DNA from 2 places in the Streptomyces sp. NPDC012769 genome. Region 1 is predicted to be linked to the other one. Evidence: predicted binding sites of a transcription regulator. Region 1 holds the regulator's gene; the other holds the start of a gene.

Region 1 (7,532 bases):
ACGTGCCGTACTGCGCCACCCGGTGCGGCTACTGCGACTTCAACACCTACACCGCGAGCGAGCTGCGCGGCGCCGGCGGCGTGCTCGCCTCCCGGGAGAACTACGCGGGGCAGGTGGCCGAGGAGATACGGCTCGCCCGCAAGGTCCTCGGCGACGACCCGCGTCCGGTGCGGACCGTCTTCGTCGGCGGCGGCACGCCCACGCTGCTCGACGCGGCCGACCTCGTGTCGATGCTGGCGGCCGTCCGGGACGAGTTCGGGATCGCCGACGACGCCGAGGTGACGACCGAGGCCAACCCGGAGTCCGTGACCCCGGCCTATCTGGAGGAGCTGCGGGCCGGCGGCTTCAACCGGATCTCCTTCGGCATGCAGAGCGCCCGGCAGCACGTGCTGAAGATCCTCGACCGCAGCCACACTCCCGGCCGCCCCGAGGCATGCGTCGCGGAGGCGCGGGCGGCCGGCTTCGAGCACGTCAACCTCGACCTCATCTACGGCACGCCCGGCGAGTCCGACGACGACTGGCGGGCGTCCCTCGACGCGGCGATCGGCGCCGGTCCCGACCACGTCAGCGCCTACGCGCTCATCGTGGAGGAGGGCACCCAGCTGGCCCGGCGCATCCGGCGCGGCGAGATACCCATGACCGACGACGACGTCCACGCCGACCGGTACCTGATGGCCGAGGAGGTGCTCTCCGGTGCCGGCTTCGAGTGGTACGAGGTGTCCAACTGGGCCACCTCCGAGGCGGGCCGCTGTCTCCACAACGAGCTGTACTGGCGCGGCGCCGACTGGTGGGGCGCCGGCCCGGGCGCCCACAGCCACGTGGGCGGCGTGCGCTGGTGGAACGTCAAGCACCCCGGGGCGTACGCGGCGGCCCTGGGCGAGGGGCGGTCCCCCGGAGCCGGTCGTGAGGTCCTCTCCGAGGAGGACCGGCGGGTCGAGCGGGTCCTCCTGGAGCTGCGTCTCCGGGAAGGGGTCCAGCTGGGGCTGCTCAAGCCCGCAGGCCTGGCCGCCGCCGAGCGGGCCCTCGCGGACGGACTCCTGGACGCGGGGCCGTACGGGGAGGGGCGGGCGGTTCTGACGCTGCGGGGCCGCCTGCTGGCCGACGCGGTGGTGCGGGACCTGGTGGACTAGCGGGGTGCTCGGGGGCGGCCCGCCCTCGTGACGGCGCCCTCCTCGTGGGCGTCGTAGGTACGGGGAGCGGAGGCGCCCGCCAGGGCGCCGTCCCGTGTGCCCACCCGTCCCGCCCCGCGGGACGATTGCCCACACGGGCGGGGCGAGGCCGGCCGTCCCGGCTACGGCGCCGTCACGAAGTCGATCAGTTCCTCCACCCTTCCCAGCAGCTCCGGTTCCAGGTCCTTGTACGAGTGGACGTGGGACAGGATGTGCTGCCAGGCGGCGCCGGTGTTGGGGGGCCAGCCGAGGGCTTGGCAGACGCCGGTCTTCCAGTCCTGACCGCGGGGGACGGTCGGCCAGGCGGGGATGGACAGGGCGGAGGGCTTCACGGCCTGCCAGACGTCGATGTAGGGGTGGCCGACGACGAGGACGTCGGGGGAGGAGACCTGGGCCGCGATGCGGGACTCCTTGGAGCCGTCCACCAGGTGGTCGACCAGGACGCCGAGGCGGGCGTCCGGGGCGGGGGCGAAGTCGGCGACGATGGCCGGGAGGTCGTCGACGCCCTCCAGGTACTCCACGACGACGCCCTCGATCCGCAGGTCGTCGCCCCACACCCGCTCCACCAGCTCGGCGTCGTGGCGGCCCTCGACGTAGATCCGGCCGGCCCGGGCGACCCGCGCCCGGGCGCCGGGGACGGCGATCGAGCCGGAGGCGGTACGGGTGGGCCGCGCGGGCGCCGGGCGGGCGGGGCGGACCAGGGTGACGACCCGGCCCTCCAGGAGGAAGCCGCGCGGTTCCATCGGGAAGACCCGGTGCTTGCCGAAGCGGTCCTCGAGCGTCACCGTGCCCGCCTCACAGCGGATCACCGCCCCGCAGAAGCCCGTCGAGACCTCCTCGACCACGAGGTCACGGTCCGCCGGGACCTCCGGGACGGGCGCCGAGCGCTTCCAAGGAGGTGTCAGATCCGGGTTGTAGCTGCGCATTCGGGGGACGTTATGCGACGGAGAAGCGCCGTGCCAGTTCATGGCGCTGGCGTCGCACGAACGTGGCGTCGACCACCGCCCCGTGGCCCGGCACGTACACCGCGTCGTCGCCGCCCAGGGCCAGTAGGCGGTCCAGGGCGTCCGGCCAGCGGGCCGGGATCGCGTCCGGGCCTGCCTGGGGTTCGCCCGACTCCTCGACCAGGTCGCCGCAGAAGACGATCTCCCGCTCGGCCGGGACGAGGAGCGCCAGGTCGTGGCCCGAGTGGCCCGGCCCCACGTTGGCCAGCAGCACCTGCCGGCCGCCCAGGTCGAGGGTCCACTCGCCCGAGACGGTGTGGCGCGGTGCGACCAGCACCTCGGCCGCCTCCGCCGCGGCCCGCTCGTCGACCCCCTGCCGTACCGCGTCCGTCCGCAGCTCCTCCCGGTCCCGCGGCAGCAGGGTGTCCATGCCGACCGCCCCGAAGACCTCGGCCCCCGCGAAGACCGCCGTCCCGAGCACATGGTCGAAGTGCGGATGGCTGAGTGCGACATGCGTCACCCTGCGCCCGCCCGTGAGTTCCGCCACCTGGGCGTGCAGCTCCGCACCCTGTGCGAGGGTGGCGCCGGTGTCGTACAGCAGGACCGCGTCACGGCCGATGACCAGGCCCGCGGTGGCGTCCCAGCCCGGCAGTCGCCGCCTGCCGACCCCCTCCCCGAGCCGCTCCCAGCCGAGCTCTTCCCATCGCTCCGTACGGGCGTCTTCCCCATTCATGTCCATGCGACGACGCTATCGGGCACGACCCCTCCGACCCCGCCTCCTTGCCAGGAGCGATGTCGGCCGCCGTACACTGGCCGGGGGATTCCTGGCACTCGGGCAGGGCGAGTGCCAAAAGCGGAGCAACCGGAACCGGATCGACAGCTGGAGGTGCGCGCGATGCTCAGCGAACGCAGACTCGAGGTGCTGCGCGCCATCGTCCAGGACTACGTCGGGACGGAGGAGCCGGTCGGCTCCAAGGCGCTGACCGAGCGGCACAAACTCGGCGTCTCGCCGGCCACCGTGCGCAACGACATGGCGGTCCTGGAGGAGGAGGGCTACATCGCCCAGCCTCACACCAGTGCCGGGCGCATCCCCACCGACAAGGGCTACCGCCTCTTCGTGGACCGGTTGGCCGGCGTCAAGCCGCTGTCGACCCCCGAGCGGCGGGCGATCCACAACTTCCTCGACGGGGCCGTCGACCTCGACGACGTCGTCGGCCGCACGGTCCGGCTGCTCGCGCAGCTGACCCGGCAGGTCGCCGTCGTGCAGTACCCCTCGCTGACCCGTTCGACGGTGCGGCACGTGGAACTGCTGTCGCTCGCGCCCGCCCGGCTGATGCTGGTGCTCATCACCGACACCGGCCGCGTCGAGCAGCGGGTGATCGACTGCCCGGCACCCTTCGGCGAGACCTCCCTCGCCGACCTGCGGGCCCGGCTCAACAGCCGGGTCGTCGGCCGCCGCTTCGCGGACGTGCCGCAGCTGGTGCAGGACCTGCCGGAGTCCTTCGAGGAGTCGGAGGACCGCGCCACGGTCTCGACCGTGCTCGCGACCCTCCTGGAGACCCTCGTGGAGGAGCACGAGGAGCGGCTCATGATCGGCGGCACCGCCAATCTGACCCGCTTCGGACACGACTTCCCCCTGACGATCAGGCCCGTCCTGGAAGCCCTTGAGGAGCAGGTCGTGCTCCTCAAGCTGCTCGGCGAGGCCAAGGAATCGGGCATGACCGTACGGATCGGGCACGAGAACGCCCACGAGGGACTGACGTCCACGTCGGTCGTCTCGGTCGGCTACGGTTCCGGCGGCGAGGCAGTCGCCAAACTCGGCGTGGTCGGACCGACCCGCATGGACTACCCCGGAACGATGGGAGCGGTACGCGCAGTGGCACGTTACGTCGGACAGATCCTGGCGGAGTCGTAAGTGGCCACGGACTATTACGCCGTCCTCGGCGTGCGTCGAGACGCTTCGCAGGACGAGATCAAGAAGGCTTTCCGGCGACTCGCCCGCGAGCTTCACCCGGACGTGAACCCGGACCCGAAGACGCAGGAGCGGTTCAAGGAGATCAACGCCGCGTACGAGGTCCTGTCGGACCCGCAGAAGAAGCAGGTCTACGACCTCGGCGGCGACCCCCTGTCCTCCTCCGGAGGCGGCGGGGCCGGCGGCTTCGGCGCGGGCGGGTTCGGCAACTTCTCGGACATCATGGACGCCTTCTTCGGTACGGCGTCCCAGCGCGGCCCGCGCTCGCGCACCCGGCGCGGCCAGGACGCGATGATCCGTCTGGAGGTCACCCTCGACGAGGCCGCCTTCGGCACCACGAAGGACATCCAGGTCGACACGGCCGTCGTCTGCACCACCTGCTCGGGCGAGGGCGCCGCGCCCGGCACCTCCGCGCAGACCTGTGACATGTGCCGCGGCCGCGGTGAGGTCTCCCAGGTCACCCGGTCCTTCCTGGGCCAGGTCATGACCTCCCGTCCCTGCCCGCAGTGCCAGGGCTTCGGCACCGTCGTCCCGACCCCGTGCCCCGAGTGCGCGGGCGACGGCCGGGTCCGTTCCCGTCGCACCCTCACGGTCAAGATCCCGGCCGGTGTCGACAACGGCACCCGGATCCAGCTCGCCGGCGAGGGCGAGGTCGGCCCGGGCGGCGGCCCGGCCGGCGACCTGTACGTCGAGATCCACGAGCTCCCGCACGAGGTCTTCCAGCGGCGCGGCGACGACCTGCACTGCACGGTCACCCTCCCCATGACGGCGGCCTCGCTCGGTACGAAGGTGCAGCTCCAGACCCTCGACGGTCTGGAGGACGTGGACATCCGCCCGGGCACCCAGTCCGGCCAGTCCATCCCCCTGCACGGCCGCGGCGTCACCCACCTGCGCGGCGGCGGCCGGGGCGACCTGATCGTCCACGTCGAGGTCCAGACCCCGTCGAAGCTCGACCCGGAGCAGGAGCGCCTGCTGCGCGAGCTGGCCAAGCTGCGCGGCGAGGAGCGCCCGACGGGGCAGTTCCAGCCGGGGCAGCAGGGGCTGTTCTCGCGTCTGAAGGATGCGTTCAACGGGCGGTAGGCGCTCTGCCGGGGGTCCGGGGGTCGCCCCCCGGGCAGGCACAGTCAGCCGGGGCAGTAGGGGCTGTTCTCGCGTCTGAAGGATGCGTTCAACGGGCGCTGAGCCCGATGCCTGAGCCACGGGGCCCCGCACCATGTGAGGGGCCCCGTGGCGATTCGGCGCCGTCACACCGGCATGGCACGATGCCTGCATGTCCACCGCGCTGAACGATCTCTCTCGTCATCCGATCGTGCAGGCCCCCATGGCGGGTGGCGCCTCCTGCCCGGAGCTCGTCGGTGCCGTGTGCGAGGCGGGGGCGCTCGGGTTCCTGGCCGGGGGGTACAAGACGGCGGGCGGGCTCTACCAGGAGATCAAGCAGGTCCGCGGGCTCACCGGCCGGCCCTTCGGGGTCAACCTCTTCATGCCGCCGAGCGGCCAGCCCGCCGACCCCGCCGCCGTCGAGGTCTACCGCCACCAGCTGGCCGGCGAGGCCGGCTGGTACGAGACCGAGCTCGGCGACGCCGACCAGGGCAGGGACGACGGGTACGACGCCAAGCTGGCGATCCTCCTCGACGACCCCGTGCCGGTCGTCTCCTTCACCTTCGGCTGCCCCGACCGTGACGCGCTGCACGCCCTCGACCGCGTCGGTACGTTCACCATCGTCACCGTCACCTCCGTCGAGGAGGCCCGTACCGCCGAGCGCGCCGGGGCGGACGCGATCTGTGTGCAGGGCACCGAGGCGGGCGGGCACCAGGGCACCCACCGGGACGATCCGGCCGACGGGCCCTCCGCCGGCCGCGGCCGCGGGTTGCTGCCGCTGCTGACCGAGGTGCGGGAGAGCGTCGGGCTGCCGATCGTCGCGACCGGCGGGATCATGCGCGGCCGGCAGATCGCCGCCGTGCTCGCGGCCGGAGCCGACGCCGCCCAGCTCGGCACCGCCTTCCTGGTCTGCCCCGAGTCGGGGGCGCACCCGCTGCACAAGCGGGCCCTGACCGACCCCCTCTTCGTCCGCACCGAGCTCACCAGGGCCTTCTCCGGGCGGCCGGCCCGGGGCCTGGTGAACCGTTTCGTGCGGGAGCACGGGCCGTACGCGCCCGCCGCCTACCCCGAGGTCCACCACCTCACCGCCCCGCTGCGCAAGGCCGCCGCGACCGCGGGCGACCCGCAGGGCATGGCCCTGTGGGCCGGGCAGGGCCACCGCCTCGCGCGGGAGCTCCCGGCCGGCCGGCTCGTGGAGGTCCTCGCCGCCGAACTCGACACGGCCCTCGCCGGGCTGCCGCACAGCACCAGGAGCACATCGTGACCGCACCCGTCTTCGTCGTCGACGCCGTGCCCGCCGTCGGCGGGTTCCTCCTCGACGGGCCCGAGGGCCGCCACGCCGTGTCCGTGAAGCGGCTGCGCGCGGGGGAGGAGCTGGTGCTCACCGACGGGCAGGGTGCCTGGGCCGCGTGCGTGGTCGCCGCCGCCGAGGGCAAGGACCAGCTGACCGTCGAGGTCACCGCCGTCCACGAGGACCCCGCGCCCACGCCCCGTATCACCGTCGTCCAGGCCCTGCCCAAGGGCGACCGCGGCGAACTGGCCGTCGAGACCATGACGGAGACCGGCGTGGACGCGATCGTGCCGTGGGCCGCGTCCCGCTGCATCACCCAGTGGAAGGGCGACCGGGGACTGAAGGCCCTCGCCAAGTGGCGGGCCACCGCCCGCGAGGCCGGCAAGCAGTCGCGCCGCACCCGCTTCCCCGAGGTCACCGACCTGATGTCGTCCAAGCAGGTCGCCGCGCTCCTCGCCGACGCCGACCTCGCGGCCGTCCTGCACGAGGACCGCGCGCACCCGAGCGGCGCCCTGGCGACCGCCGAACTGCCCGAGAAGGGTTCGATCGTCCTCGTCGTGGGTCCCGAAGGCGGGGTGTCCCCGGACGAGTTGGCGCTGTTCGAGGAGGCCGGCGCCAGGCCGTACCGCCTCGGGCACAGCGTGCTGCGCACCTCCACGGCCGGTACGGCGGCCGCGGCCCTCGTGCTCGGGCGGACCGGGCGCTGGTCGTGAGCGCTGTCGGTGGGCCCCGCTAGCATGCGGGTGTACGGATGATCGACAGAGGCGAGGAGGCCCGGGCCATGGCCGGAGAGCCACAGAGCGACTGCCTGTTCTGCAAGATCGCGGAGGGGGAGGTGCCGGCGACGATCGTGCGCGAGACCGAGACGACGGTGGCGTTCCGCGACATCAACCCGCAGGCGCCCACGCACGTCCTGGTCATCCCGCGGCTGCACTACGCCGACGCCGCGTCCCTGGCCGCCGCCGCGCCGACCGTCGCCGCCGACGTGCTGCGCGAGGCCGGCGAGGTCGCCGCGCAGGAGAAGGTCGACGGCAGCGGCTTCCGGATCGTCTTCAACA
Region 2 (7,532 bases), on a different contig from region 1:
TCCTCTGGGAGACGAGGATCAGAAGTCCATGTCACCGCCCGGCATGCCGCCGCCGGCCGGCGCGGCGGCCTTCTCCGGCTTGTCGGCGATGACGGCCTCGGTGGTGAGGAACAGGGCCGCGATGGAGGACGCGTTCTGCAGCGCGGAACGGGTCACCTTCGCCGGGTCGATGATGCCCTCGGCGATCATGTCGACGTACTCACCGGTCGCGGCGTTCAGGCCGTGGCCGACGGGCAGGTTGCGCACCTTCTCGACGATGACGCCACCCTCGAGACCACCGTTGACGGCGATCTGCTTGAGCGGGGCCTCCAGGGCCAGCTTGACGATGTTGGCGCCGGTCGCCTCGTCACCGTCGAGGTCGAGCTTCTCGAAGACCGAGGAGGCCTGCAGCAGGGCCACGCCACCACCGGCGACGATGCCCTCCTCGACGGCCGCCTTCGCGTTGCGGACGGCGTCCTCGATGCGGTGCTTGCGCTCCTTGAGCTCGACCTCGGTCGCGGCACCGGCCTTGATGACGGCGACGCCACCGGCGAGCTTGGCCAGGCGCTCCTGGAGCTTCTCGCGGTCGTAGTCCGAGTCGCTGTTCTCGATCTCGGCGCGGATCTGGTTCACGCGACCGGCGACCTGCTCGCTGTCACCGGCACCGTCGACGATGGTGGTCTCGTCCTTGGTGATGACGACCTTGCGGGCGCGGCCCAGCAGGTCGAGGCCCGCGTTCTCCAGCTTGAGGCCGACCTCCTCGGAGATGACCGTGCCGCCGGTGAGGATGGCGATGTCGTTCAGCATGGCCTTGCGACGGTCGCCGAAGCCCGGGGCCTTGACGGCGACGGACTTGAAGGTGCCACGGATCTTGTTGACGACCAGGGTCGACAGGGCCTCGCCCTCGACGTCCTCGGCGATGATCAGCAGCGGCTTGCCCGACTGCATGACCTTCTCGAGGAGCGGGAGCAGGTCCTTCACCGAGGAGACCTTGGAGTTGACGATCAGGATGTACGGGTCGTCCAGGGACGCCTCCATACGCTCCATGTCGGTGGCGAAGTACGCCGAGATGTAGCCCTTGTCGAAGCGCATACCCTCGGTGAGCTCCAGCTCCAGACCGAAGGTCTGGGACTCCTCGACGGTGATGACGCCTTCCTTGCCGACCTTGTCCATGGCCTCGGCGATGAGCTCGCCGATCTGGGTGTCGGCGGCGGAGATGGAGGCCGTGGAGGCGATCTGCTCCTTGGTCTCGACGTCCTTCGCCTGCTCGAGCAGGGCGCCGGAGACGGCCTCGACGGCCTTCTCGATGCCGCGCTTCAGAGCCATCGGGTTGGCGCCGGCGGCGACGTTGCGCAGGCCCTCGCGGACCAGCGCCTGGGCGAGAACGGTCGCGGTGGTCGTACCGTCGCCGGCGACGTCGTCCGTCTTCTTGGCGACTTCCTTGACCAGCTCGGCGCCGATCTTCTCGTACGGGTCCTCGAGCTCGATCTCCTTGGCGATGGAGACACCATCGTTGGTGATCGTGGGGGCGCCCCACTTCTTCTCGAGGACGACGTTGCGACCCTTGGGGCCGAGGGTGACCTTGACGGCGTCAGCGAGCTGGTTCATGCCGCGCTCGAGACCGCGCCGGGCCTCCTCGTCGAACGCGATGATCTTGGCCATGTGAAGTGGTCCTCCCGGACATGGGGTGGATAACGCTCCTGGACCGCGCCGACGCCCGCGACGGACGGCCCGCGAGCCTCGTGGTTCCTTGCCCCACGCGGCCTGCGACCTCGTCTGCCCGATCCTCGTAAGCACTCTCACCTTCAGAGTGCTAACGCCAATGATTAGCACTCGCCCTAGGAGAGTGCAAGCGACTCCCGCAGATCGAGAGCCTCCGAGGTACGTCGTGACGCCCCTCGTGACGTAGGTGAGGGGGGCAGGCGCGAGGGCCCCGATCCGGACACGTGCGAGGGGCCCGCATCCCGGTCAGGATGCGGGCCCCTCGACGGAAGTGCGTCGGTGGCCGATCGCGCCGCGCTCAGACGGCGAGCTTGACCATGTCCGCCTGCGGACCCTTCTGGCCCTGCGAGATCTCGAACTCGACCCGCTGACCCTCTTCGAGGGTGCGGTATCCGTCCATCTGGATCGCGCTGTAGTGGACGAAAACATCCGCACCACCGTCGACCGCGATGAAGCCGTAGCCCTTCTCCGCGTTGAACCACTTGACGGTGCCCTGAGCCATGCCTAACTCCCCTATTACTGGCCCTTGCGCGGGACCGCACTTCGCGGACCCGGGTCAGACCCTGCGCCGGAACGCGTCGACCGCGGCTGAATGTATCTGCCCAACTGCCCTCTGCAACAGGTCAATCGGACGAGAATTCTGGGCACGCCGGAAAGGGGAATTGGGGAGAATCCCTTGAATTCCGGGGCAAGTCGGGCCCGGCAAAGCGCGCAGAAGGTACACAAGGCACGGGCACTTTGGCTGCATCTTGTCGAGCGGCGACGCATTCTCATATGCGCCTGGCATGAGCAGCTGAGGGGACTTCCCCAACTCTACCGCGCTCAACCATGCAGAATTGCCCCTTCCGCTTCTAGAAGCGGAAGGGGCAATTCTATAAAACGGAGATCACCGGGACCGGGCCCGACGGGGCTCAGCAGCCGCCGGCGACCGCCGGGATGATCGAGACGCCCGCGCCGTCCGGCGTCGCCGTCTCCAGGCCCTGCTCGAAGCGCACGTCGTCGTCGTTCACGTACACGTTGACGAAGCGGCGCAGCTTGCCCTGGTCGTCCAGGACGCGGGCGGCGATGCCGGTGTGGTTCTTCTCCAGGTCGGCGATGACCTCGGCGAGGGTCGCGCCCTCGGCCGGGACCTCGGCCTGGCCGCCCGTGTAGGTGCGGAGGATGGTGGGGATGCGGACGTTCACGGCCATGTCTACGTAACCTTTCGGCGCGCTAGGGCGGGTCTCAGTGGGCCAGGCCGGCGTCGCGGAACGCGTCGAGGCTCGGGCGGATGGTGGCGGTCGCCTGAGAGGTGTCGGCAACGGCGTCGAGGGTCTTGAGCCCGTCGCCGGTGTTCAGCACCACGGTGGTGAGCGAGGGGTCGATGAGGCCGGCCTCGACGAGCTTCCTCGTCACACCGACGGTCACCCCGCCCGCCGTCTCGGCGAAGATGCCCTCGGTGCGGGCCAGGACCTTGATCGCGTCGACGACCTGCTCGTCGTTCACGTCCTCCACGGCGCCGCCGGTGCGGCGGGCGATGTCGAGGACGTACGGGCCGTCCGCCGGGTTGCCGATCGCCAGCGACTTGGCGATGGTGTTCGGCTTCTGCGGGCGGACCACGTCGTGACCGGCCTTGAACGCGGCGGAGACCGGGGAGCAGCCCTCGGCCTGGGCGCCGAAGATCTTGTACGGCTTGTCCTCGACCAGGCCGAGCTTGATGAGCTCCTGGAGACCCTTGTCGATCTTCGTGAGCTGCGAGCCCGAGGCGATCGGGATGACCAGCTGGTCCGGGATGACCCAGCCGAGCTGCTCGCAGATCTCGTACGCGAGCGTCTTGGAGCCCTCGCCGTAGTACGGGCGGAGGTTGACGTTCACGAAGCCCCAGCCCTCGCCGAGCGGGTCGCCGATGAGCTCCGAGCAGAAGCGGTTGACGTCGTCGTAGTTGCCCTCGATGGCGACGAGGTCACCGCCGTAGACACCGGCCATGACGACCTTGCCCTGCTCCAGGTCGTGCGGGATGAACACGCAGGAGCGGAAGCCGGCCCGGGCGGCGGCGGCGCCGACGGCGCCGGCCAGGTTGCCCGTGGAGGAGCAGGAGAGGGTGGTGAAGCCGAAGGCGCGGGCGGCCTCGATGGCCTGGGCGACGACCCGGTCCTTGAAGGAGTGGGTCGGGTTGCCGGAGTCGTCCTTGACGAACAGCTTGCCGGGCTCGACGCCGATCTCGCGGGCCAGGTTGTCGGCCTGGACGAGCTTGGTCCAGCCGGGGTTCAGGTTGGGCTTCTCGGCGACGTCGGCGGGGACGGGCAGGAGCGGGGCGTAGCGCCAGATGTTGGCGGGCCCGGCCTCGATCTGCTTGCGCAGGGCCTCGGGGTCACCGGTGGGCAGGTCGTAGGCGACCTCGAGCGGGCCGAAACAGAGCTCACAGGCGAAGATCGGGCCGAGCGCGAAGGTCTCACCGCATTCGCGGCAGGAGAGTCCGGACGCGGGACCGAGGTCGACCGGGGTCTGGGGGGTGGCGGTGGTTGCAACCGTCTGTACAGCCATGGAGGCGAGGCCCTTTCTCCTCATCTTCCTCATGACGCATTTCGCCATGAGACGGATTTGGCACCTTCCCTAGCCGGGAGCCTCGCTGGAGGACGAGTAACCGACTGGAGGGTTGCCGGGGCTTCAACGGGCCGTTTCCCTCTGCCCCTCTGGATGAGCGGTATTCGATTGTGGAACGCGGTCGGCACCCCGACATGCATCGGGCATCCGCGTTGTTCAAGACTGTAACCGAAGCCTTCCGAGGTGGAGACGGTCGTCCGATCCGCGAGATGGAGATCACGTTGCTGGAAGAAGTGGAGCGCTGGCTGGCCCGGCGGTCCTGGTCGGTGGCCGACCGTCCGCTGGAGCGGATCCTCGCCGCCAAGCGGGGCACGAAGGTCAGCGTCGTGCTGCCGGCGCTGAACGAGGAGGCGACGGTCGGCGCGATCGTCTCCGTGATCCGCCGCGAGCTGATGACCGGCGCGGTGCCGCTGGTGGACGAGCTGGTGGTGATCGACTCGGGCTCCACGGACCGTACGGCGCAGGTGGCCGCGGCGGCCGGGGCGCGGGTGGTGGCGCGGGACGCGATCCTGCCGCGGATACCGGCGGTGCCCGGCAAGGGCGAGGTGCTGTGGCGGTCGCTGATGGTGACGAGCGGGGACGTGGTCTGCTTCGTCGACGCCGACCTGCGCGACTTCTCGGCGGACTTCGTCTCGGGGATCGTCGGCCCGCTGCTGACCGACCCGGACGTGGCCTTCGTGAAGGCGATGTACGACCGTCCCCTCGGCGACGCCCCCGGTCAGGGCGGCCGGGTGACGGAGCTGGTGGCCCGGCCGCTGCTGAACCTGCACTGGCCGCAGCTGGCCGGTTTCGTCCAGCCGCTGGGCGGTGAGTACGCGGCGCGGCGCTCGCTCCTCGAGCGGCTGCCGTTCCCGGTCGGTTACGGGGTGGAGCTCGGCCTGCTGGTGGACGCGCTCCACACGGTGGGTCTGGACGCGCTCGCACAGGTGGACGTAGGGGTGCGCAAGCACCGGCACCAGGACGGACAGGCGCTGGGCCGGATGGCGGCGGCGATCTACCGGACGGCGCAGCTGCGGCTCTCGCGGGGCCACCTGGTGCGGCCGCGGCTGACCCAGTTCGAGCGGAGCGGCGAGGGCGGCTTCGCGCCACGGACGTACGCGGTGGACACGGAGGAGCGGCCGCCGATGGCGGAGATCGCGGAGTACGCGCGCCGACGCGTGGCGTGACAGCCCGACGCGTGGCGTAACACCGGATGATGATCCTTTCTGCCTAGATTTCCGTTTCATGCGGTGGAGACACGGAATCGGAACGGGAATCCTGCTGGCAGTCCTCGGCCTCGCCGCCGGGGCGCTCTCCCTCACCGGGGCCGCCCCGGCCGAGGCGGCCCGGGAGCTGCCCTTGGCCGCTCGGGAGCCGGGGAAGCCGGCGGCGGGCCGGACGGCGGAGGAGCGGCTGTGGCTGCTCGGCGGCCTCGGGCTCGCGCTCGGGGCGACCGGCGTGGTGGCCGGGGCCGCCGTACGGAGTCACCGGGAACCCCCCGGGAACACCGAGCCTGGCTCGAATCCGTACGTTTGAGCGTTTACCGGACGGGCTAGGTTCGCCATATGGCTTCAGTCCTCGTGGCATCGAACCGCGGTCCGGTCTCCTACACCGTGCGCGACGACGGAGCGCTGGACTTCCGGCGGGGCGGCGGCGGGCTCGTCTCGGGCCTGAGCGCCGTCTTCTCGGAGGACTCGGCGGGCGACGGGCTGTGGGTGTGCGCGGCCCTCGGTGACGGCGACCGCGAGGCGGTGCGGCGCGGGGTCGCCGAGCCGGGCGTGCGGATGCTGGACATCGACCCGGAGGTGTACGCCGACGCGTACAACGGCATCGCGAACTCGGTGCTGTGGTTCCTCCACCACCACCTCTACGACATCCCGCGCGAGCCCGTCTTCGACGCGGCCTTCCGCCGCCGCTGGGACTCCTACCGCGCCTACAACCGGGCCTTCGCCGAGGCCCTCGCCGAGGCCGCCGACGAGGGCGCGGCGGTGCTGGTGCAGGACTACCACCTGGCGCTCGTCCCGGGGCAGCTGCGCGCGCTCCGGCCCGATCTGCGGATCGCGCACTTCACCCACACCCCGTGGGCCTCCCCCGCCTATCTGGCGATGCTGCCGGACGACATCCACCAGGAGCTGGTCGAGGGCATGCTCGGTGCCGACGAGATCGGCTTCCACACCGGGGCCTGGGCGGACGCCTTCCGCGCCGACCCGCCCGTCGCGCGCGCGGCCGGCGGCTCCCGGGTGGCGGTCCATCCGCTCGGCGTCGACGGCGACGAGCTGCGGGCCCTGGCCCACCGTCCCGAGGTCGACGAGCGGCTCGCGGCCCTGCGCGCCGAGGTGGGCGACCGGAAGACGATCGTCCGGGTCGACCGCACGGAGCTGTCCAAGAACATCCTGCGCGGCCTGCTGGCCTACCGGGAGCTGCTCACGGAGCATCCCGAGTGGCGCGGCCGGGTCGTCCACCTCGCCTCCGCCTACCCCTCCCGCCAGGACCTGGAGAGCTACCGCTCCTACACGGCCGCGGTAGCCGCGCTCGCCGAGCGGATCAACGAGGAGTTCGGCACTCCGGACTGGCGGCCCGTCCTGGTCTCCGTCCAGGACGACTTCACCCGCTCCCTCGCCGCGTACCGGATGGCCGACGTGGCCCTGGTCAACCCGGTCAGGGACGGCATGAACCTGGTCGCCAAGGAGATCCCGGTGGTGTCCGACGAGGGCTGCGCGCTGGTGCTGTCCCGGGAGGCGGGGGCGTACGAGGAGCTTCGCGGCGACGCGCTGACGGTGAACCCCTTCGACGTGACCGAGACCGCCGAGGCCCTCCACGAGGCCCTGTCGATGCCCGCCCCGGACCGCGCCGAGCGCACCAAGCGGCTCGCGGCGGCGGCCACCGCCCTGCCGCCCCGACGCTGGTTCCTGGACCAGCTGGACGCCCTCGGCGGGGCGCCTTCCTAGGGTTCCTCCCGGGGGCCGCCGTCACGGCGGTCCCGTTCCCTGCGCTCGCCGCCCCACCGGGCGAGCGGTTCGAGCGCGTCGTTGAGCCGGACGCCGTCCTTGGTGAGGGCGTACTCGACGCGCGGCGGGACCTCGTCGTAGGAGACGCGGTCCACGATGCCGTCGGCCTCCATCTCGCGCAGATGGGAGGTGAGCACCTTCTCGGTGATCCCCGGCACCATCCGGCGCAGTTCGCCGAAGCGACGGTGCGGCTGCTCGTGGAGCGCCCACAGGATGAGCACCTTCCACTTGCCCCCGATGATGTCCATCGCGGTGTCGATC

Evidence for each region. The regulator HrcA, encoded in region 1, represses chaperone genes, less so after heat shock. The targets are predictions, from matches to a motif close to TTNGCACTCNGNNNNNCNGAGTGCNAA.
Region 2: groL (chaperonin GroEL) is a predicted target of HrcA. The motif match lies at 1,806-1,832, and genes of this name have one in related genera.

Annotation. Positions count from the first base shown of each region.
Region 1 is NZ_JBIBCP010000002.1:490,076-497,607, forward strand. Features, by position in the region: gene hemW (radical SAM family heme chaperone HemW) at 1-1,130, shown strand, start outside; gene ACFY7C_RS11020 (DUF3097 domain-containing protein) at 1,292-2,095, opposite strand; gene ACFY7C_RS11025 (MBL fold metallo-hydrolase) at 2,106-2,852, opposite strand; gene hrcA (heat-inducible transcriptional repressor HrcA) at 3,009-4,028, shown strand; gene dnaJ (molecular chaperone DnaJ) at 4,029-5,165, shown strand; gene ACFY7C_RS11040 (nitronate monooxygenase) at 5,356-6,447, shown strand; gene ACFY7C_RS11045 (16S rRNA (uracil(1498)-N(3))-methyltransferase) at 6,444-7,187, shown strand; gene ACFY7C_RS11050 (histidine triad nucleotide-binding protein) at 7,256-7,532, shown strand, end outside.
Region 2 is NZ_JBIBCP010000009.1:132,148-139,679, reverse strand. Features, by position in the region: gene groL (chaperonin GroEL) at 19-1,641, opposite strand; gene ACFY7C_RS35190 (cold-shock protein) at 2,000-2,203, opposite strand; gene ACFY7C_RS35185 (MoaD/ThiS family protein) at 2,613-2,891, opposite strand; gene thrC (threonine synthase) at 2,926-4,224, opposite strand; SAM riboswitch class I at 4,242-4,384, opposite strand; gene ACFY7C_RS35175 (glucosyl-3-phosphoglycerate synthase) at 4,506-5,450, shown strand; gene ACFY7C_RS35170 (hypothetical protein) at 5,509-5,799, shown strand; gene ACFY7C_RS35165 (trehalose-6-phosphate synthase) at 5,829-7,211, shown strand; gene ACFY7C_RS35160 (winged helix-turn-helix transcriptional regulator) at 7,208-7,532, opposite strand, start outside.